DNA from 3 places in the Mesorhizobium sp. CNPSo 4661 genome. Region 1 is predicted to be linked to each of the others. Evidence: predicted binding sites of a transcription regulator. Region 1 holds the regulator's gene; each other region holds the start of a gene.
What was found. Region 1 encodes PhoB, which activates phosphate uptake and scavenging genes when phosphate is short. Its sites were predicted from a motif close to TGTCATNNANCTGTCAT; they were not measured.
Positions count from the first base shown of each region.

Region 1 (7,613 bases):
ATGACCGGGGAGGACGTGCGAAGACATGTCGGTCGGAATCCGTCACGACGATTTGCGCCGGCGCAACCGCGCCATGGTGATTTCGGCCGTGCGCCGCGCCGGCCAGCCTTCGCGCACGGAGATTGCCGCCACCACCGGGCTCAGCCACTCGACCATTTCGGCGATCTCCGCCGATCTGATCCAGGAAGGCATTCTCACCGAGAGCAAGGCCAGCGAGCCGACGGCGCTGAAACGCGGCCGGCCGCAGATCGGCCTGGCGCTGAACCCTGAAGCCGCCGCGGTGCTGACCGTGGTCTTGTCGCTGAACTTCCTGTCGGTCGCCGTGATCGATTATGCCGGCCAGGTGGTCGCCGAGGAGCAGCAGCGCTTGGACACGCTTGTCATGCCCCGCGACGACTTGATCGGCGAATGCGTGGCGATCGTCCGGCGCCGACTGCAGGATCCCGACCTCGAGGTGAGCAGCGTCGCCCGCATCGCCATGGGCATCCAGGGCATCACCGATTCCCACGCACGCGCCATGCTGTGGTCGCCGATAACGCCGCTGACCGGCATTCCTTTCGCCGACATCCTCGAGCAGGAATTCGGCATCCCCGCCACCATGGAGAACGACTGCAACATGATGGCGGTGGCGCTGCAATGGCGCGACCCCGAGCGCTATCGCGACGACTTCATCGCCATCCTCCTGTCGCACGGCATCGGCATGGGTCTGGTGCTGAAGGGCGCGCTGTTCACCGGCACGCATTCCTCGGGCGGCGAATTCGGCCACATGATCCACCGCCCGGGCGGCGCGCTTTGCCGCTGCGGCCGGCGCGGCTGCGTCGAGGCCTATGCCGGCAATTACGCGATCTGGCGCAGCGCCATGAAAATGAGCGAGGACGCCGAGCCGGTCGACGTCGGCGACGCCGACATGCGAGCCCTCGCCGCCAAGGCGCGCGAGAAGGACGGCCCCGAGCGGGAGGCTTACCGTCGGGCCGGCGAGGCGCTTGGTTTCGGTCTCGGCAGCCTGTTCGCCCTCATCGACCCGGCGCCCGTGGCCATGGTCGGCGTCAGCGCGGCCGCCTTCGACCTGATCGAGCCGGCGCTAAGGGCGGCGATCGCCCAGACCGCGGGCGGCCAGCACTCGGAATCGATCTCCTTCGACACCGAGCCTAACGAGCTGCCGCTGATCCGCGAAGGCTGCGCCATGCGCGCGCTGACCTTCGTCGACCAGGAGATTTTCGCGCCGGGCATGCAGGCAAGAGCGGGCAGCGGAAAAAACGTGGCCTGAGCGGCTTTGAAGTGACCGCTGGTCGCTGAGGACAGCAGCAGACGCTTGAGATTAGCGATGGCCCCGCAGCTTCGTCATTCCAGGGCGAAGCAGGAGCGAAGCTCCGTCGCGAAGACCCTGGAATCCATGCCGTTACTTCGATCGTAGGCGCAGCGGAGCAGAATTCTGCACCGCCCCGGCACGTCGAAGTCACGGAATGGATCCTCGGGTCTGCGCTGCGTCGCTACGCTCCTTGCTCCGCCCGTGGATGACGACGCTAGAAGCGTCTCGGCTAATCACCATCGCAGATGCCGGGAGCGGAGCCGTCAGCGCTTCCGCGCCCTATCCCTAATCCTCCCTGATCGCGTAACCCGCCCCGCGAATGGTTCGGATGACGTCGGGCATGCGGCCGTTGTTGACCGCCTTGCGCAAGCGGCCGACATGGACGTCCACCGTGCGCTCGTCGATATAGATCGTCTCGCCCCAGACATTGTCGAGCAGTTGGCTGCGCGAGAACACGCGGCCAGGATGCCGCATCATGAATTCGAGCAGGCGGAACTCGGTCGGGCCGAGCCTTATCTCGCTCTTCTTGCGGTAGACGCGATGCGACTCGCGGTCGAGCACGATGTCGCCGACCTTGAGCACGCTGGACAGCACCTCCGGCTTGGCGCGGCGCAGCAGCGCCTTGACGCGCGCCATGAATTCCGGCGTCGAGAACGGCTTGACCAGGTAGTCGTCGGCGCCGGTCGAGAGCCCGCGCACGCGGTCGCTTTCCTCGCCCCGCGCCGTCAGCATGATGATCGGCAGCCGCTCGGTCTCGGGCCGCATCCTGAGGCGCCGGCAGAGCTCGATGCCGGAAACCGCCGGCACCATCCAGTCGAGCACGAGCAGGTCGGGAACGTTTTCCTGAAGGCGGATTTCGGCCTCGTCGCCGCGGGTCACCACTTCCACCTGGTAACCCTCGGATTCGAGATTGTAGCGGAGCAGCACCCCCAGCGGCTCCTCATCCTCCACCACCATGATGCGTGGCGCGATCATCGGGGTAACCTTCTCGTCAGGCCGCCGGCGCCGACATTGCCGTCTCGTCCTGCTTGGGACGGTTGGCGGGCAATTGCGTACCGGTGAGCACATAATAGGCGTTCTCGGCGATGTTGGTCACATGGTCGCCGATGCGCTCGAGATTCTTGGCGCAGAACAGAAGATGCGTGCAAGCGGTGATGTTGCGCGGATCTTCCATCATGTAGGTCAACAGCTCGCGGAAGACGGACGTGTATTTGACGTCGATGCGCTCGTCGTCGTTGCGCAGCTTGGCCAGCGCAGTGGCGTCGCCCACCATATATTCCTGGGTCACGGCCTGGACCTGGATCAGCACCAGCTGCGCCATGGAATCGATCGAATGCGTGAGGTCGCGCGGCGCGGTGCTGACGCCGACCGCGCCAACGCGCTTGGCGATGTTCTTGGCAAGATCGCCGATGCGTTCGAGATCGCCCGCCATGCGGATCGAGCCGACAACGTTGCGCAGGTCGTCCGCCATCGGCTGCCGCTTGGCGATCAGCGTGATGGCGCGGTCGTCAAGCTCGCGCTGGCGCGCGTCCATGATGGCGTCGTCGGAGACGACGCGCTGCGCCAGCGCATTGTCGGTTTCGAGCAGGGCCCTGGTCGCGCCGCCGACCATGGAGCCGGCCAGATCGCCCATGTCGTTGATAAGCCGGCTGATCTGCCTCAGATCCTCGTCGAAGGAGGCGACGGTATGTTCGGCCATGATGATGTCCTCGTATGAACTCAGCCGAAGCGGCCGGTGATGTAGTCCTGCGTGCGCTTTTCGCGGGGCGAGGTGAAGATCTTCTCGGTCCGGTCGAACTCCACCAGCTCGCCCAGATACATGAACGCCGTCTGCCTCGACACGCGCGCCGCCTGCTGCATGTTGTGGGTGACGATGACGATCGTATAGTCGGCCTGCAACTCGTCGATCAGTTCCTCGATCTTGGCGGTCGACAGCGGATCGAGCGCCGAGGCCGGCTCGTCGAGCAGGATGACCTCGGGCTTCACCGCCACGGTGCGGGCGATGCACAGGCGCTGCTGTTGGCCGCCGGAAAGGCTGAGGCCGCTGGCGTTGAGCTTGTCCTTGACCTCGTTCCACAGCGCGGCGCGCTTCAGCGCCGACTCGACGCGGCTGTCCATCTCGGCCTTGCTGATCTTCTCATACAGCCTGACGCCGAAGGCGATGTTCTCGTAGATCGACATCGGGAACGGCGTCGGCTTCTGGAACACCATGCCGATCTTGGTGCGCAGCAGGTTGAGGTCCTGCGAGCGGTCGAGGATGTTCTTGCCGTCGAGCAGTACCTGGCCCTCGGCGCTCTGCTTCGGATAGAGCTCGTAGATGCGGTTGAGCACGCGCAGCAGCGTCGACTTCCCGCAGCCCGACGGGCCGATGAAGGCGGTCACGCTGCGCTCCGGCAAGGACAGGTTGATGTCCTTCAGCGCCTTCGATTGGCCATAGTAGAAATTGAGGTTCTTGACCTCGATCTTGGCCTTCTCGACGGTCGTGTCGGCTACGTTCAGGTCGGTGGACAACATCGGTTTCATCTGTCCTCTCTGCGTCCGGTCAGGCTGCGGGCGATGATGCTCAGCCCGAGAACCGTAAGGGTGATTATGAGTGCGCCCGTCCAGGCCAGTTGCTGCCATTCCTCGTAGGGGCTGAGGGCGAACTGGAAGATGGTCACCGGCAGGCTGGCCATCGGGGCATTGAGATTGCTCGACCAGAACTGGTTGTTGAGCGCGGTGAAGAGAAGCGGCGCGGTTTCGCCGGAGATGCGGGCGATCGCCAGCAGGATGCCGGTCACGATGCCGGACAGGGCCGCGCGATAGGCGACCGAGCGGATCACCACCCAGCGCGGCGCGCCGATGGCGGTGCCCGCTTCGCGCAGCGCGTTGGGCACGAGGTTCAGCATGTCCTCGGTGGTGCGCACCACGACGGGGATCACCAGGATCGACAGCGCGACGGCGCCGGCAATCGCCGAGAAGTGCCCCATCGGCCGTACCATCAGCTCATAGACGAACAGGCCGATGATGATCGATGGCGCCGACAGCAGGATGTCGTTGATGAAGCGCACGATCGTCGTGAGCTTCGAGAAGCGCCCGTACTCGGCCATGTAGGTGCCGGCCAGCACGCCGATCGGCGTGCCGACGATAATGCCGATGATGGTCATGACGATGCTGCCGTAGATGGCGTTGAGCAGGCCGCCGGCGTCGCCGGGCGGCGGCGTCATCTGCGTGAACACGGCCAGGTTCACCCCGGAGAGCCCCTTATAGAGCAGCGCTCCGAGGATCAACGCCAGCCAGGCGAGGCCGATGCCAGCCGCGACGACGCACAGCGCCATCATCACGGCGTTCTTGCGTTTGCGGCTTTGGTGAAGCGATGCGGCAGTCGACATCGGTCAGGCTCCCGTGCGGCTATCGATGCGCAACAGCATGTAGCGTGCGAGCGCGAGGATGATGAAGGTGATGATGAACAGGATCAGGCCGAGCGATACCAGCGAGGACGTATAGAGATCGCCGTCGGCCTCGGTGAATTCGTTGGCGATGGTCGCCGAGATCGTCGTGCCCGGCGCAAACAGCGAGGCGCTGATGCGGTGCGCGTTGCCGATAACGAAGGTGACGGCCATCGTCTCGCCGAGCGCGCGGCCGAGGCCGAGCATGACGCCGCCCATGATGCCGACGCGGGTATAGGGGATGGTCACGCGCCGGGTCACTTCCCAGGTCGTGCAGCCGATGCCGTAGGCCGATTCCTTCAGCACCGCCGGCACCGTGTCGAACACGTCCTTGGTGATCGAGGTGATGAAGGGCAGCACCATGATGGCGAGGATCAGCGACGAGGTCAGCAGGCCGATGCCGTAGGGCGGGCCGGCAAACAGGCTGGAGAGCCCCGGTATGCCGTGGAAAATATAGATGATGAAGGGCTGCACCGTCGTCTGCAGGAACGGCGCGAAGACGAACAGGCCCCAGATGCCGTAGATGATCGAGGGAATGCCGGCAAGCAGCTCGACCGCAATGCCGATCGGGCGCCGTAGCGGGCGCGGGCAAAGCTCGGTCAGGAAGACGGCGATGCCGATGCCGATCGGCACGGCGATGAGGATGGCGATGGCCGAGGTGACGATGGTGCCGTAGATGGGCGCCAGCGCGCCGAAATTCTCGGTGACCGGGTTCCAGGATTCGGTGGTGAGGAAGGAGAAGCCGAACTTCGACAGCGCCTCCCACGAGCCGGCGACCAGCGAGATCGCGACGCCGCCGAGCAGAACCAGCACGAGGATGGCGGAAAGGCGGGTGGCCGTCCGGAAGGCCATGTCGGTGAAGGCGAAGCGGCGCACTGTCGCTTCTCTGGTCCGCAGGGCGGACGATGTCGCGGCTTCGGAAACGGCTGTCATTTACCCCCTCGCATTTCGAAAGAGACAGGAGGGCGCCCAAAGGCGCCCTCCTTATTCGCTAGGAATTACATGCCGGAGTAGAGCGGCTTGCCGTTCGCGTCGACGATGTCCTTGCCCCACATCGCCTCGACACTCTTCACGACGGCGTCGGGCATCGGAACATAGTCCAGGCTGGCGGCCAGCTCGTCGCCCTTGGCGTAGGACCAGGCGAAGAACTTGAGCGCTTCGGTCGTGGCCGCGGCGTCGTCGGGCTTCTTGTAGACGAGGATCCAGGTGGCCGACGTCATCGGCCAGGATTCAGCGCCGGCCTGGTTGGCCAGGATGACGCCGTAGCCCGGCTGCGAGCTCCAGTCGGCATTGGCCGCGGCGGCCGAGAAGGCAGCGGCGGTCGGCTCGACCTTCTTGCCGTCCTTGTTGACCAGGTCGGTGTAGGTCAGCTTGTTCTGCTTGGCATAGGCGTATTCGACGTAGCCGATCGCGCCGCCGGTCTGCGAGACGTTGTTGGCGACGCCTTCGTTGCCCTTGGCGCCGATGCCCACCGGCCATTCGAGCGCGGTGTTGACGCCGACCTTCGACTTCCAGTCGGCGCTGACGTCGGCTAGGTAGTAGCTGAAGTTGAACGTGGTGCCCGAGCCGTCCGAGCGGTGCACGACGGCGATCGCCTGGTCGGGCAGCTTGGCGTCGGGGTTGAGCTTCTTGATCGCTTCGTCGTTCCAGTTGGTGATCTTGCCGGAGAAGATGTCGGCCAGCGTCGGACCGTCGAGAACCAGTTCGCCCGGCTTGATGCCCTCGAGGTTGACGACCGGAACGATGCCGCCCATCACCATCGGGAACTGCGCCAGCCCGGTGGAGTTGAGATCCTCGCCCTTCAGCGGCGCGTCGGAAGCGCCGAAGGTCACGGTCTTGGCCTTGATCTGCTTGATGCCGCCGCCGGAGCCGATCGACTGGTAGTTGAGACCGATGCCGGTCTCCTTCTTGTAGGCGTCAGCCCACTTCGCATAGATCGGATAGGGGAAGGTGGCGCCGGCGCCGGAAATGTCGGCTGCCATCGCGGCGGAGATGCTAAGGGTTGATGCCGCAGCCATTGCAATCGCAACGGCCGCCGAGCGGATGAAATGTCTCATGTGGCCTGCTCCTGTTCGGAAGATGGTCTCTCGGCACCCGTTGTATCGGCGCCCGGTGAGGGCAATAGCTCTCGATTATTACAGTCGCATGACAGTTTCGTGTCAGCCCAGTAACGCCCGAACGGGGATGTCTGGAGAGGTCCGCGGCGGCCTCGCGGGACCGGCCGGAGTTTGCCGCGGGAATCAGTAACTTGTCTGACTTTTGAATCAAAATTATCCCGGCGGCCGGGTCACGGCCGCCGGGAAATAAAATCCGGACGAGAGCGCGTTGCCTGTACGCCAGAGCGGATCATGGCCTGGCCATCGCCGAAAACAGGGTCCGTTGGGGTAGAGTCGACGCTGTTTCTTGTTGGCGGTCGCCGCTCCCGCCCGTAACTGAAAGGCGGAATCGATACGCCCATTGTCCTGGCTTGGCACATGCTTTGATATGGTGCGATCGCACCATACGTATGCGTCAATGCTCCTCGCGGGGTGCCGCCGGTCTGTCTCGCGCTTAGCCGGCGCTGCGCCGGACTTCCGCTTCGGCGCTCAGCCAGCGCTCGAGCTTTTCCAGCAGCGCGCGCGGGCTGATCGGCTTCGGCAGGTAATCGTCCATGCCGGCTTCCAGGCAGCGTTCGCGGTCGCCCTTCAGCGCATGCGCGGTAACGCCGACGATCGGCACATGCGTGCCCATGTCCTCCTCGAGCCGGCGGATAGCGCCCGTCGCCTCCAGCCCGTTCATTTCCGGCATCGACACATCCATCAGGATCATGCGTGGATTGAGCTTGCTGAAGGCGTCGAGCGCCTTGCGGCCGTTGCCGACGATCTCGAATCGGTAAC
Region 1 covers NZ_JBWGIO010000005.1:149,954-157,566, reverse strand. The annotation lists gene AC0YKC_RS09240 (ROK family protein) at 26-1,267, shown strand; gene phoB (phosphate regulon transcriptional regulator PhoB) at 1,595-2,284, opposite strand; gene phoU (phosphate signaling complex protein PhoU) at 2,301-3,008, opposite strand; gene pstB (phosphate ABC transporter ATP-binding protein PstB) at 3,029-3,832, opposite strand; gene pstA (phosphate ABC transporter permease PstA) at 3,829-4,680, opposite strand; gene pstC (phosphate ABC transporter permease subunit PstC) at 4,684-5,670, opposite strand; gene pstS (phosphate ABC transporter substrate-binding protein PstS) at 5,736-6,794, opposite strand; gene AC0YKC_RS09205 (response regulator) at 7,288-7,613, opposite strand, start outside.

Region 2 (7,613 bases), on a different contig from region 1:
CGGCGAAGAACAAATGCCGCTGCGCGCGCGACTGGTCTCCGGAGACGAGTTTCAGGAAAAGCTGGCGCTCCGCCGCCAGCGCTTCGTCGAACGGCAAGGTGATCGCATTGCGCACGGCCTCGGCGCAGGCAAGCAGCGCTTCCAGTCCGCGCGCCTTCCTGGCGAGTTCCGCCGCCTGGGCGTCGAAAGCGGCGAGATCGGTCGCGGCAAGGCGGTCATTGCGGTCGCGTACCAGCACGAACGGTCCGCCTTGCGCGACCATTTCGTTGGCGAAACGAATGGCCTGGGCAAGCAGATCGCCGTCGAATACCGCATCCACGAAGCCGGCGGCCTTCGCGTCGTCGGCTGAAACCGGCGCTCCGGAAACGATCATGCCGAGCGCTTTCGCCGCACCCACAAGGCGCGGCAGGCGCACCGTGCCGCCGCCGCCAGGCAAAAGGCCGAGCTTCACTTCCGGCAGGCCGAGTTTGGCACCGGCATCCGCGACGCGGAAGTGGCAGCCGAGCGCAAGCTCCAGCCCGCCGCCCAGCGCCGTGCCGTGAATGGCGGCGACCGTCGGCTTGGGAAGCGTTTCCAGCAAGGCGATGATGGCGCGCAGTTCCGGCTGCTGGAGCGGCTTGCCGAATTCGGTGATGTCGGCGCCGGCGACAAAGGTGCGCCCGGCGCAAGCGATGACGATCGCGCTCGCGGCGGGATCGTCGCGCAGCGCGGCAAGCGCCTCGTAAAGCGGTTTGCGGACGTGAAAGCTCAGCGCATTGACCGGCGGGTTGTCGATGGTGACCACCGCGATGCCGTTCTCGTTTGCGACGCTGACAGAACTGGACAAGCGGAACCTCCCGAGACCGGCTGCAATCGGAACAAGGGTTTACTAGGCAGCGACCCGGATGGGAACCCGATGCGGCGCTGGCCCAATCGTTGACGCGGAGCGGCTAGTTATCAACCCGGCCGAAGGGCGGCACGTCGCCGATCACTTCGCGCTTGTCCTTGCCGCAGGTGAAGGTCTTCGCCTTTTCGTCAGCGAGCTTGCGGGCCTGGTCGTTGGCTTGCGGGTTGCCGGTGGCCAAAACCAGACCGACGGTGCAGCCCTGATGCTCTTCCGGTTGCGCGACCTTGGCGACGACCAGCACGTCGGTCGATTTCTTATCGTCCTCAGGGTTGCTGACCGAGCGGCGATGAATGGCAGCGAAAGGGATGGCGACGTCGCCATTTGTCTCGATGCGCCACTCGACCTTGGGGCCGGAGCCGTTAAAGGCGGTGAAGCTCTCCCAGACCGCGGTCATGTCGTCCGACGGGAAGCCATAATAGACGGATTCGCGCGCATCATCGTAGCCGATCAAGACCGGGTAGCCGCGATAGCCGGAGCAGACGAGGTTCGCCCAGTCGCCGTCGCCTTGCCCGGCCTGGGCGTAGGTTACGCAGTCCTTCTTCGAGTCGAGATCGGTGTAGGCGCTGGAGATTTCGCCGGCCTGGGCCGCCTGGCACAAACCGGCGAGGGCGAGCGGGATCAGAAGAGCGCGCATGGCAGGCAACTCCTTTTCGAGTTGCCGAGAGCGTAACGTCGTTTGCTATTTCTTCAAGCTGGCTTCGATCAGCAGGTCGGCGTTGCGGGCGACGGCGGCCGCCGGTCCGCCCAGGCCGAACAACTGGCCACTGATATAGGCGCCCTCGATGAGGAGCAGCAGGCCGTCGCCCAGCGTGTCGGAATCGGCAGCGCCCATCGCGGCGGCCATGGCGCGCAGGCGCCGGCGCAATTCCACCTTGTTGTTCTCGCTCACCACCCGCGCGGGGTGCCCATGTTCGGGATATTCCACCGCAGCGTTGGTCATGCCGCAGCCGCGATAGTCCGGTTTCTGGGTGCGTTTGCCGACCCGGGTCAGGAATGCGATGATCTGAGCGCGCGGATTGCCCGGATGCGCGTCGACGGCCTCGTCGAACCGCTCCCAGAATTCGAGGTCGTATTTGCGCAGATAAGAGGCGGCGAGCTCGTCCTTGGACGGGAAGCTGCGGTAGAGGCTCGGCTTGGTGACGCCGGCGCGCCTGACGATCTCGTCGACGCCGATCGCCCTGATGCCCTCGCGATAAAAAAGGTCGCGCGCCACGTCCAGGATCTTGTCCGCCGCTTTCGGGGCGGGGGGCGCGTTCAACGACGCTTCAATTTTATTGTCCGATGGCATGCAAACAACTCGCTTGACAATGTTACTGACCGGTACGTATGTATGGCGCTATCCCATTGCAACGTACCGGTCAGTAACATGATAGTCCAGTCCCGCCCGTTTGGCCAGCGTTACGCTTTCGTTGTCGTTGCCGTCATTTTCTTCTGTTTGCTGATCGCGGCGGGGCTTCGTTCGGCGCCGTCGGTGATGATGGTTCCGCTGGAAGAAAGCTTCGGCTGGCGCCGCGACGTCACCTCCTGGGCCGCCAGCGTCGGCATCCTGCTTTACGGCTTGACCGGACCGTTCGCCGCCGCGCTGATGGAACGCATCGGGCTGCGCCGCACGCTGCTCGGCGCGCTGCTGGTGATGTCGGGATCGACCGCGCTCAGCCTGTTGATGACCAAGCCCTGGCACCTCTTCATCACCTGGGGCGTGTTTTCCGGCATCGGTTCGGGCGCGGTAGCGAGCGTGCTGGGCGCCACCATCGTCAACCGCTGGTTCAAGACCAATCGCGGCCTGATGATGGGTCTGATGTCGGCCTCCAGCGCCACCGGCATGCTTGTGTTCCTGCCGCTCATCGCTTCGCTGGCGCAGAGCGGCGGCTGGAAGCCGGTGGCGATAGCGGTCGCGATCGCGACGGCGGCGCTGATCCCGTTCGTCTTGCTGCTGGTGCCGGAGCGCCCCGCTTCCATCGGCCAGGTGCGCTACGGCGCCGATGCCGACGACGTGCCGCCGGTGTCGCCCGCATCGCAGGGCAATTTCCTGGCGCATACGCTGAACACGTTGCGGCGCGCCGCCGGCACACGGGTGTTCTGGTATCTGTTCGCCACCTTCTTCGTCTGCGGCTTCACCACCAACGGCCTCGTCGGCACGCATCTCATCGCCTTCTGCGGCGACATGGGCATCGGTGAGGTGCAGGCGGCCGGGCTGCTGTCGATGATGGGCATCTTCGACCTGATCGGCACCACGCTGTCCGGCTGGCTCACCGACCGCTTCGATCCGCGCAAGCTGCTCGGCGTCTACTACGCGGTGCGCGGGCTGTCGCTGATCTACCTGCCTTATTCCGGTTTCTCGGCGACCAGCCTGGTCATCTTCGCCGTGCTCTACGGCCTCGACTGGATCGCCACGGTGCCGCCGACGCTCAGGCTCGCCAACGAGGCGTTCGGCGACCGCAGCGGGCCGATCGTGTTCGGCTGGATCGTCGCCGGCCACCAGGTGGGCGCGGCGGCGGCCGCAGCCTTCGGCGGCACGATGCGCGAGCTGCAGGGCAATTACGAGCTGGCCTTCCTGATCGCAGGGATGACGGGCATTGCGGCGGCTTGTATTTCGCTGCTGATCAACACGAGCAGGCCGGCGTTCGAGCCGGAGCCGCAGGCGGCTTAAGGCGCGACTTTCCCTTCTCCCCTTGTGGGAGAAGGTGGCCGCGAAGCGGTCGGATGAGGGGTGCTCCAGGGAAAGCCAGCGTCTCACTCAGCTGGAACGCCGGCGACGCCTCACCCATAGGAACGTCAACGCCTCACTCCGCTGGAACACCCCCTCATCCGTCTCGGCGCTAACGCGCCGATCCACCTTCTCCCACAAGGGGAGAAGGGAAGAGCTGTCGACTGTTATCAAAACTTCATGGTTCCGAAATGTGCCTGAAACATTGAGGCGTGAGCTTGGCGGTCCCGTTCAACGCCATCCGGAGACAGCCATGAACAAGCTCTCGTTGACCCGCCGCGCTTTCGTCACCTCGGCCAGCGCCTTTGGCCTTGTCGGCGCCTCCGGGCTCGGGCTGCCCTATTATTCCCGCGCCAGCCAGCGGCCGGCCTTCACGCATGGCGTCCAGTCGGGCGACGTCGACGCCACGTCCGGCATGGTGTGGACCCGCACCGACCGTCCGGCGCGCGTCATGTACGAAGTGTCGACGACCGAAAGCTTCGCCAACGCGACCAGGCTGGCTGCGCTCGATACCTCGCCGGCCAGCGACTATACGGTCAAGCGGCTGCTCACCGACCTCGCCTCGGACCAGGACGTCTTCTACCGCATGACCGCGGCCGATCTTTCCGACATCAACGCCGTCTCCGAGCCGATCGTCGGCCGCTTCCGCACCGCGCCGTCGTCAAAGCGCGACGTGCGCTTCGCCTGGTCGGGCGACACGGCCGGCCAGGGCTGGGGCATCGACGAGACCGGCATGAAGACCTATTCGACCATCGCCAAGCACACGCCGGACTTCTTCCTGCATTCCGGCGACACGATCTATGCCGACGGCGCCATGAAGGATGAGGTCGACCTCCCCGGCGGCGGTAAGTGGAAGAACGTCGTCATGCTCGACGGCAAGCGCAAGGTCGCCGAGACGCTGGACGAGTACCGCGACCAGTGGAAATACAACATGATGGACAAGCATGTGCTTGGCCTCTCCGCCATCTGCCCGACCTTCTACCAGTGGGACGACCACGAGGTGCTCAACAACTGGTCGGATTCGAAGAATCTCGCCGCCGACGACCGCTACAAGGAAAAGTCGATCCATGTGCTGGCCGCCCGGGCGGCACGCGCCTTCCACGAAATGACCACCATCCGCTACGAGCCGTCGGAGCCGGGCCGCGTCTACCGCAAGATCTCGCACGGGCCGCTGCTCGACGTGTTCTTCCTCGACATGCGCTCCTATCGCGGCCCCAACGGCCCCAATCTGGATGAAACGCTGACGCCGAAGTCGCGCATGATCGGCGAGGAGCAGTCCAAGTGGCTGAAGCGCGAGCTGGCCAACTCCAAGGCGACCTGGAAGATCATCGCCGCCGACATGCCGCTCAGCCTCGTGGTCTGGGACGACGCGGCGAAGAAGGTCGGCTTCGAGGCCGTCAGCAACAACGACAATGGCGCGCCGAAGGGTCGCGAGCTCGAATTCGCGGATGTGCTGCGCTTCATCAAGAATGCCGGCATCACCAACACGGTGTGGCTCACCGCCGACGTCCACTACACCGCGGCGCATTACTACAATCCCGACAAGGCGCAGTTCCAGGATTTCAATCCGTTCTGGGAATTCGTCTCCGGCCCGATCCATGCCGGCACCTTCGGCCCCAACGACCTCGACATGACGTTTGGGCCCGAGCTGAAATTCATCAAGGCGCCGACCGCCGACCAGGGCCAGAACCTGCCGCCGTCGGCCGGGCTGCAGTTCTTCGGCCTGGTCGATATCTCCGGCGCCACCGAGCAGCTCACGGTGCGGCTGATGGATCGCGACGACAACGAGCTTTACAAGGTGACATTGGACCCCGTGCGGTCTGCGTAAGGTCGGCGCGAGGCACCCCCTCTGTCCTGCCGGACAATCTCCCCCGTAAGGGGGGAGATTGGCAGCTCCGTCGCCGGCGCTTTCTCTCCCACGTCGGCGATTAGCGAAAGCCTATGTGACATCTGATCTCCCCCCTTGCGGGGGAGATGCCCGGCAGGGCAGAGGGGGGTGCTGTCCCGCCGGCGTTTCCCGCGTTACGGCAAGGCGTTATCAATCCGGATAGCAGGTACGCGGAACGTTCGGCCAGACTGCGGTGTCGCAGTTGGCGTCCTTCTGGCGCTGCTTGAAGGAGGCGCTGACCGGGCCGGTGACGATCGGGTCGACGCCGTCGGGGGCGTCGGCGAACATCTGCTGCGCGGTCCTGGCGTCGGGTGGCGTGATCGGGTCGGCTTCCCTGAGCGTGGCCGCCGACTGCGCGGCACCGGCCGCGACGAGCGTGCCAAGCGCTGCCCACGCAAAAACCGGACGCAATCTGGACATATGATCGCTCATGAACATCGAACTGTCCGGGCCCTCAAAGGTTCCGCCTTGGTTAACAGAATCATTTCACACCAAGACGTTTAAGAATCAGTGACCATTTATTTGGGGTCGGGCCTCCCCTTTCGCAATTGCGAAAAACCTTGTATGAGCCGCGCAACCGAAAAAGGCGGCGCTTGTTAAGCCTGCCGCCTGCAACGTTCCCGAGACCAGACAAAATGAACCTCCGCAATATCGCGATCATCGCGCACGTCGACCATGGCAAAACCACGCTGGTCGACCAGCTTCTGAAACAGTCCGGAGCCTTCCGCGACAACCAGCGCGTCGCCGAACGCGCCATGGATTCCAACGACCTCGAAAAAGAGCGCGGCATCACCATCCTCGCCAAAGCGACCTCGGTCGACTGGCACGGCACCCGCATCAACATCGTCGACACGCCCGGACACGCCGATTTCGGCGGCGAGGTCGAGCGCATCCTGTCGATGGTGGATTCGGCGATCGTGCTCGTCGACGCCGCCGAAGGGCCGATGCCGCAGACCAAGTTCGTCGTCGGCAAGGCGCTCAAGGTCGGCCTGCGCCCCATCGTCGTCATCAACAAGATCGACCGTCCGGATGCCCGCCATATCGAAGTGGTCAACGAGGTGTTCGACCTGTTCGCCGCGCTCGACGCCACCGACGAGCAGCTCGACTTCCCGATCCTCTACGGTTCGGGCCGCGACGGCTGGGTGTCGGAAAACCCCGAGGGTCCGAAGGATCAGCAACTGGCGCCATTGTTCGACCTCGTCGTCAAGCATGTGCCGGCGCCGACGGTCCATCCCGGCCCGTTCCGCATGATCGGCACCATCCTCGAAGCCAACCCGTTCCTCGGCCGCATCATCACCGGCCGCATCGAGTCCGGCACGCTGAAGGCCAACCAGGCGGTCAAGGTGCTGCACCATGACGGCACCCAGATCGAGACCGGCCGCGTCTCCAAGATCCTCGCCTTCCGCGGCCTCGAGCGCCAGCCGATCGACGAAGCGCAGGCGGGCGACATCGTGGCCATCGCCGGCCTGTCGAAGGGCACCGTCGCCGACACCTTCTGCGATCTGGCGGTGAGCGAGCCGTTGCATGCGCAGCCGATCGATCCGCCGACCGTGACCATGTCCTTCCTCGTCAATGACAGCCCGCTTGCCGGCACCGAGGGCGACAAGGTGACCAGCCGCGTCATCCGCGACCGCCTGCTGCGCGAGGCCGAGGGCAACGTCGCGCTCAAGATCGAGGAATCGTCAGAGAAGGACTCCTTCTTCGTCTCCGGCCGTGGCGAATTGCAGCTCGCGGTGCTGATCGAGACGATGCGCCGCGAGGGCTTCGAGCTCGCCGTGTCGCGTCCGCGCGTCGTCATGCAGAAGGGCGAGGACGGCCAACTGCTCGAACCGGTCGAGGAAGTCGTCATCGACGTCGACGAGGAGCACGCCGGCGTCGTCGTGCAGAAAATGTCGGAGCGCAAGGCCGAGATGGTCGAGCTGCGTCCCTCCGGCGGCAATCGCCAGCGCCTCGTCTTCCACGCGCCGACGCGCGGCCTGATCGGCTACCAGTCGGAACTGTTGACCGACACGCGCGGCACAGCGGTGATGAACCGGCTGTTCTTCGCCTACGAGCCCTATAAGGGCGAATTGCCCGGCCGCACCAATGGCGTGCTGATCTCCAACGAGCAGGGCGAGTCCGTCGCCTATGCG
Region 2 covers NZ_JBWGIO010000013.1:229,141-236,753, forward strand. The annotation lists gene AC0YKC_RS21305 (3-hydroxyacyl-CoA dehydrogenase NAD-binding domain-containing protein) at 1-826, opposite strand, end outside; gene AC0YKC_RS21310 (hypothetical protein) at 930-1,520, opposite strand; gene AC0YKC_RS21315 (TetR/AcrR family transcriptional regulator) at 1,566-2,174, opposite strand; gene AC0YKC_RS21320 (MFS transporter) at 2,253-3,536, shown strand; gene AC0YKC_RS21325 (alkaline phosphatase D family protein) at 3,847-5,421, shown strand; gene AC0YKC_RS21330 (hypothetical protein) at 5,632-5,901, opposite strand; gene typA (translational GTPase TypA) at 6,117-7,613, shown strand, end outside.
Region 2: AC0YKC_RS21325 (alkaline phosphatase D family protein) is a predicted target of PhoB. The motif match lies at 3,759-3,775, and genes of this name have one in related genera.

Region 3 (7,613 bases), on a different contig from region 1:
TCATCCGGCTTGCCGAAGAAATCAGGCTCAAAAACCTCGCCGACAACATCGCGCGCGAGGACATAGAAAGCCTGGTGATGCAGATTGCCCAGCTTTACGGGGCGCCGATCGAGTTCGACGACCAGGCCCTGACGGCGCTCGACCTGCCGCAGGCCCTAGGCGCCGACAATCGGAACGACCTTGAGAGGGCTCTTTGGGAGCGCTCGCTGCCCGACGCGCCGGTCAACCTGTTGCAGCTGGACAAATAGCTGTCGGCGCTGCGATGTGGGGAAAGCGGGGGCGGTTCCGAAGAGGCCACTAGTCCCTGGCGGCCAGGTCGCCCAGAATGCCGAGCCCGGTCTCGTACCGGTCTGGGGCAACGCCAGCCTGGTGCGCCTGCCAGAGATTGTCGCGCAGGTCGGCTATTTTCACGGGCAAGGCAAGCTCATTCGAGGCGGCACGGAAAATAGAGCCCTCTTCGCTCTCGTCCATGCGCTTGGTCAGCGCGTCCACCGCCGCCACAACCGTCAAGCTGAAGCCGGCCTCATGCAGCCGGTCGAGGCTCCAGCCGTTCCCCTTCTCGACGACGTCATGCAGGTAGGCGACCGTCTTTTCGTCCAGCGTTTCAACCGCGTCGGCTACGCGTCTCAAATGTTCGATATAGGGTTGGCCGGTTTTGTCCTTCTGGCCGCGATGGGCCTGCTCAGCTATCTTCGCTGCCTGATGAAGCATGAGGTCTTTCCAATCTCGTCGCAATAAAGCCCGCCCCGGCGAGGGACGGCCGAGGCGGGCTTGCTCGGGTCTGAGCCCGGTCCGGTGGCGCGCCTTCGCGGGGGAGCGGGGCTGCGCGCCATCCTGCATTCAAGAACATCGGCGCCGGGCGAATGTTCCGCCGCTCCCGAATTTTTGAGGACGCGCCATGACCATCGAAGCGACCCGTTGCAGCCGGACGCCCGTACCTAAAAGAAGCCCGGCCAGGAGCCGTCGGGCCGATGCCTGACGCCGTCGGAGAAAAAGTTTTTGGCAGGAACCTCGCGACCGCCTTGCCGTTAGCCCTCCGTGTCCAACAGGAGGTCCGGCAATGGATTGGAACCGCGTCGAAGGCAATTGGAAGCAGGTGAAGGGCAAGGTCAAGGAACAGTGGGGCAAGCTCACCGACGACGACCTCGACCGCATCGCGGGAAAACGCGACCAGCTCGAAGGCAAGATCCAGGAACGCTACGGCCTCGAGAAGGACCGCGTGCGCCGCGACATCGATGACTGGTACAGCATGCAGGGCTGGTAGAAGCCGGCTCCCACGAAACGAAGGGCGCGGCCTCGCGGCAGCGCCCTTTTTCGTGGGCTCAAGCCCGCGCGAGGCGGCCGCGTATCTCCATCTCGATCCCGCGATCGAGCGGCGCGGGCAAATCGGCGGGCCTGCCAGGGCCGAGTTCCGCCAACGCCGCAGCATCGCGGCGGAATTTTTCGAGCGACACGGTGCGGCCCTGCTCCAGCCAGCCGGCTGCGTGCAGGATGAAATGCGCGCCTGAGGCCACCGCTGCCGAAAGCACCCTGCCCCCTTCGGCGCCGGATTGGGCATCATCGACCTTGGCCGAGGTGATGGCGCCGTCGCCCCGCACCGGCACGCCGAGCCGCCTGCCCAGTTCCGCGGCGTAGAACTGGACGAGCTGCGAGGCCGGGTCACCGAAATTGGGCAACATCCGGCGCATGTCGAACGGGTAGGCGAGGATGCCCATCACCACCGGCGCGCCCGGGCGCCAGAGCTGAGCCAGCGCCAGGCCGGCCAGCACCTCGGCATAGCCCTGGATCAGCGCGCCGGCCACGGTAACCGGTGCCGTCGCACCCATCATCATGTAGGACGAAACCATGCTCGCCTCGCCCTTCATCGCGATCGCCCGCAGGCATTTCAACGGGTTCGGCCAATAGGTGAGCGGCGGTGTGGCGTTGATCAGATGGAGGAGATTGCATTCGCCGCCACGCGCCGGTCGCCCCACCGCCGCGGCCGTCAGGTCGATCACCGCCTCGGCTGCCGCCGGCGAGGCGATGCTGCCCATGAGCGGCTTGTCGGAATGGGTGAGATGCGCAAGCAGCATTTCCAGCGGCCGCCGGTCCTCGGCTACGTCCTCCATGACACAGATCATCTGTCCGGTGTTGGTCAACCCGGGAGCGGCATGCGCGGCGGCGACGAGATCGCCATAGATCCGCCGGCTGCCCGCTACTCTCGTTCCATTGTCGAGCACGACATTGGGCGCGCCGTAGATCGGCGCGAAGACCGGCGGTGCCCTTTCTCCGACAGTCGTATCCCTTGCGGGGTTCCTGCCGCGCAGAAGGAATTTTTCTGGCGCATGCCGGCGCACGATGCGGGGCAGCTCGGCCCCGTCCAGGCGCACCACATCGCCGCTCGCCACGCCACCGGCCTGCTTCAGCATGTCGATGGTTTGCGGATCGTCCATGAAGCGGATTCCGGTTTCCTCCAGCACCCGGTCGGCCGCCTTCTCGATCGTCTCGAGCCCGGCCTCGTCGCGCCCGGGGCGATAGGACGAGGCGATGAAGTCCGCCGCGCGATGTTCAGGAACCAATGTAGCCGACATGCATCCCCCGGCCGGCGCAAACGGTTCGACGGCACCGACGTGCCGGATTATCCGGATTCGGTTTGCCTTCGCGAGGCTCCTGCCGCGCCACCTTGCGTCGCTTCCAGGAAGGCGTCGCGCCGGCGACGGGTGAGGCAAGCATCGGCCGTGCGGCAACGCGACCGCAATGCGCTTTTCGGCATTTCGCGGAGGAAAAAGCGCCGAAGTATCAAATGTTAGCGCGCTTTGACCAACAACCCCATACCTCGTCAAACGCGCCTGTTTTGAATCACTTTGACATCCGCTGTGACCGGGCCGCTCGGCCCGCTCATGGAAGACATGAATGCTTGAATCCCTTTTCCTGAATCTCGGCCAGCACGACAGCCTATCCGACGACGAGAAAACCCTGCTCGGCGACTTGATGGCGGGCGAACGCCACTTCGCCGCTGGTCAGGACATCGTCGCGTCGGGATCCCGGCCGGCCTACAGCACTCTCGTGCTCGACGGGCTCGCCGCCCGTTACAAGGTGCTTGCTGATGGCGGCCGGCAATTCACCTCGCTGCAGGTTCCAGGCGATTTCGTCGACCTCTACGCCTTCCTGTTGAAGACGATGGACCACGGCGTCATCGCGCTTTCGCCTTGCCGCGTCATCCTGGCCGACCATTCGAAGCTGCGCAGCATCACCGAGCGGGCGCCGCATTTGACGCGGCTGTTGTGGCTCGACACGCTGATCGACGGCGCCATCCACCGCGAGTGGATCGTCGCCATGGGGCGGCGCTCGAAGGTCTCGCATCTGGCGCATCTGTTCTGCGAGCTGTTCGTCAGGCTGGAGGTGGTGAAGCGCACCAACGGCATGAGCTTTCATTTGCCCGTCTCGCAGGCCGAGCTCGCCGACGTGCTGGGCCTGTCGGTGGTGCATATGAACCGCGTCATTAGCGCGCTGCGCAACAGCGGCGTGATCGCCTGGGCGAACCATACGGTGACGATCCTCGACTGGCAGAAGCTGCAGCAGATCGCCGAGTTCGATCCGACCTATCTCTCAATGACCCGCGAACCGCGTTAACTCTCACGGCCTGCCGCCGGCGAGGCGCCTTCGGATGTTATTTGCCGAGGGCATGAAACATGCCGCCGCCTCGAAAGTTCCTACTGGAAGGAGGCGGATGATGATCGGCGGAAATGACGGCAAGACACGCCACGCCGAGAACGGCAACGCGGCTCAGCCAGCGAAGAGCGATGTCGAATTGCTAGCCCTTCGGCTGGCGAAGGACACGGACATCTCCGAGGACGACGCCCGCGAACTGATCAAGCTCATTGGCACCGACTGGACCTCGTTGGTGCGCGAGGCGAGGTTCCTCAAGAGCCGGCACTGATCAGAGTTCTTCTGTTTTTCGCGCTCACCGGAACTATTTCGCCTCAGGAACGCTATCTCACTGCAGTTATTTCTAAATTAGGCATCGAGAATAGAGAATGAAGGCCAAACTCATTTCAAAGAGCGCTGGTGCCATGGCCATCATGACCGCTGCATTTGCCGGCGCCAGCGCCGGAACGTCAGCATTGGGAGAGCAGACATGAACAATATCATCTGGCTCGTAGGAGCGGTCGTCATCGTCATTGCCATATTGGGCTTTCTCGGCTTCCGGTGACGCCGAAGTAGGGCCCAATGCCGCTGCGTGAATCGGGGCTGCGTCGGCCCTGACCTGCCATACGACGGCGCAGTTGGAACGCTAGTGTTTCAGGGAAAACCGAAACGCCAGCCCGACTTCCGCAGATCGCATCTCAGGTCGGCGCCCTATTTGCCGGCGGCCTTTTTCTTCGCCTTCTTTACCGGCTCCTCCACTGGCTCCTGCGCCAGTCTGGCCTCGCGAAGACGCGCCGTCTTTGCAATTCTGGCCGCCGCCTCCCCGTCGATGATGGCGCGCGCGGTTTTTGTGGTGGCCTCGTTCTTGGCGTCGCCTTTCGGCTTGAACACATTCGTATCAGCCATGTGCTACCTCGCTATACAAAATGAAAAAGGCCGGGCGAACCCGACCTTCCCTCAAAGCCCCAGCGCCTGTGCCAGTACATCCGTGGTCAAAGGCGCCGATGCATGGCTTAGGCGGCCTGCAGATTCTCCGCGGCGCTCTTGCCGCTGCGGGCGTCCTTGACGACGTCAAAGCTTACCTTCTGGCCTTCGACGAGAGAACGCATCCCGGCGCGCTCCACGGCAGAGATGTGAACGAACACGTCCGGCTGGCCGCCGCCCTGCTCGATGAAGCCAAAGCCCTTGGTGGCGTTGAAAAACTTCACGGTTCCAGTAGTCATACGATTTCCTTTCAAATCGACGCAAATTACCGCCGCTTGGCCGAATGCCAAACGTCACAGTTTTCGAAATTGAGAGGGAAGATCGTCGGGGCACAAAGGCGCCAGAAACAACGTTCGTTCAGCAAGATCGATATCATACATATAGCGTTTAAACTGACTCCCGGCAAGACAACCCCGGATATATTTATCCAAGGCCCTCCTTTCGCAGTGAGCCAGCCTGCGCATCTCGGCCTGGGCGATTCAGTCGGCCACCTCCTTCGTCATGGAACATTCAGGTGCCGGTGAAGTTCACCTTGCGCAATGTGGTTTGGTCGGCTCCCGGTTTGGCAATGGCTAATTATCTGACGCTTCCGGCAACTTCTCGTAACCTGTTCCGCGTGGTCGTGGAAACACCGCGGGGATCGGCCGCGAAACTCGCCTATGAACCGAAGACCGGGGTGTTCGAATATTCCCGCCCCCTTCCTGTCGGTAACACCTATCCCTACGATTGGGGCTTCGTGCCATCGACGCTGGGAGACGATGGTGATCCGCTGGACGGGCTCGTCATCCACCAGGCCGCCGGCGCTCCGGGGGTCGTGATAAAATGCGACCTGCTGGGCGCGCTCAGGGTAAAGCAGCGCGATCCCGACGGCTCGAAAGTCCGCAACGACCGGTACATTTTCTGCCCTCATAAGGAAGACGCGCCGGATGAGCCCGTGGCGTCAGTCGATGTGCCTGAAGATCTTCGCCGGGAAATAGAGCAGTTCTTCCTTTCCTCGGTGCTGGGTACCGGCAAGAAAATCAAGCTGAAGGGCTGGCAAAACGCGGCCGAGGCCAGGGCCTCGCTGACGAAGGGAATGAAATCCTTCAAGCGAAAACTCGCAAATCGGTGAGCGGCTGATGCCCGTCTCCCGCCCTATTCCTGCAAACGCCGTGCATCTTTGCGTCGACATGCAGCGCATGTTCATGCCGCCCGGACCGTGGGCGGTCGAGTGGTTTCCCCAGACTCTGCCCAAGGTGCTTCGGCTCACCGAGCGGTGGCCGGCACGAACCATCTTCACCCGCTTCATTCCGGCACTGCGGGCAGGAGAAGGGCATGGCCAGTGGCGCAGCTACTATGAGCGCTGGGCAGAAATGACGCTTGAAAAAGCAGGGAACGACATCATCGAGTTGGCGCCGGAGCTGAAGGATTTCGTTCCGCCGGCACGACAGTTCGACAAACCCGTCTATTCGCCCTGGTTCGGAGGCAGGTTGAGGCGCGCGCTTGCAGCCGAGGATGTTGACACAATTGTCGTCAGCGGAGGCGAGGCCGACATGTGCGTTTTGGCCACGCTTCTTGGAGCTATCGATTTCGGCTTTCGAACGGTTCTGGCGGAGGATGCGATTTGCAGCACCTCCGACGAAGCCTATGACAGCATCATCAGGCTGTTCACCAAAAGATATTCGCACCATGTGGAAGTCGCCCCGGTGGATGAAATCCTGGAGTCCTGGGCTTAGCCCGTGCGCCAAAGATCAACGCGGAGCCTCGTCAATAACAATTGAGGGTCCAGGGCCTTCACCGGCAAAAAATCTATTCGGAACAACTTGCGGGCGGCCGTGTTGGTGATGATCCAACCCCACCAGGAGATGCAGAAATGGCGACGACGAAAGCGGCCTCGAACAAGGGCCTCAACGAACTTTTCCATGACACGCTGAAAGACATCTACTTCGCCGAAAAGAAGATTCTGGCGACGCTGCCCAAGATGGCCAAGGCGGCGCAGGACGATGCGTTGAAGGCGGCCTTCGAGAAGCACCGCGACCAGACCGAGGAGCATGTCGCGCGTCTCGAGGAAGTGTTCGAGGTGATCGACAAGAAGCCTGTGGGAAAGACCTGCGCGGCCATCATGGGCATCACCGAGGAAGGCGCGGAAATCATGGATGAGTACAAGGGCTCGCCCTCGCTCGACGCCGGCCTGCTGGCCGCCGCCCAAGCCGTCGAGCATTACGAGATTTCGCGCTACGGCACGCTCAGGACCTGGGCGCAGGAACTCGGCCTGACGGAAGCTGTCAATCTGCTCGACAAGACGCTGGCCGAGGAAAAGGAAACGGACGCAGCGCTCACCGAACTCGCCGAATCCGCCGTCAATGTAGCTGCCGAGGCTGCCTAGCGGCGCTCCGCGCACGGCCGGATATTCGCTCGGTCCGGCTTCCGCCGAGCCCTGGCAGGTTGCCGGGGCTCGTTGCTACCGTTCCCCAGAGTATCATCCCATGGAAAAAGCGTTCAATCGCATGGCGGCGGCCGTCGCTCATGCCACCGGCAGGCCGTTGGCTTTTGGCCTATGCCTGGGATCGGTTCTGCTGTGGGGGGCAACCGGTCCGGTCTTCGACTATTCGGAGACCTGGCAGCTTGTCATCAACACCGGCACCACAATCGTCACTTTCCTGATGGTGTTCCTGATCCAGAACACCCAGAACCGGGACGGCGCGGCGATCCAGGCCAAACTCGACGAGTTAATCCGCTCAGGCCATGCGAAGAATGATTTCATCGGTATCGAGCATCTTACCGAAGCCGAGGTCGAGGCGTTCCGGGCGCGCTGCGCGGCAGCCAAGAAGAGAAAGGCGGCTAACACCTAAGCCGAACGGCGCCTTGGCCGAATAGCCGCTATTCATCCCTCCGAGACGCGCCGGTTCTCGCAGCGACCGGGAAAGCTCTTGACGGTCAAAATCCACAAACCCATATCGCCGCTGGGCTTGGGCCTCTGTCGGTCCCAAGCCGTGGCTTGTACTCAATTGTTCGTTCGATTG
Region 3 covers NZ_JBWGIO010000003.1:343,576-351,188, forward strand. The annotation lists gene AC0YKC_RS06465 (hypothetical protein) at 1-248, shown strand, start outside; gene AC0YKC_RS06470 (HD domain-containing protein) at 298-711, opposite strand; gene AC0YKC_RS06475 (CsbD family protein) at 1,061-1,264, shown strand; gene AC0YKC_RS06480 (trimethylamine methyltransferase family protein) at 1,323-2,570, opposite strand; gene AC0YKC_RS06485 (Crp/Fnr family transcriptional regulator) at 2,893-3,612, shown strand; gene AC0YKC_RS06490 (hypothetical protein) at 3,713-3,919, shown strand; gene AC0YKC_RS06495 (hypothetical protein) at 4,339-4,533, opposite strand; gene AC0YKC_RS06500 (cold-shock protein) at 4,641-4,850, opposite strand; gene AC0YKC_RS06505 (inorganic diphosphatase) at 5,126-5,722, shown strand; gene AC0YKC_RS06510 (cysteine hydrolase family protein) at 5,730-6,326, shown strand; gene AC0YKC_RS06515 (YciE/YciF ferroxidase family protein) at 6,464-6,976, shown strand; gene AC0YKC_RS06520 (low affinity iron permease family protein) at 7,098-7,442, shown strand.
Region 3: AC0YKC_RS06505 (inorganic diphosphatase) is a predicted target of PhoB. The motif match lies at 5,109-5,125, and genes of this name have one in related genera.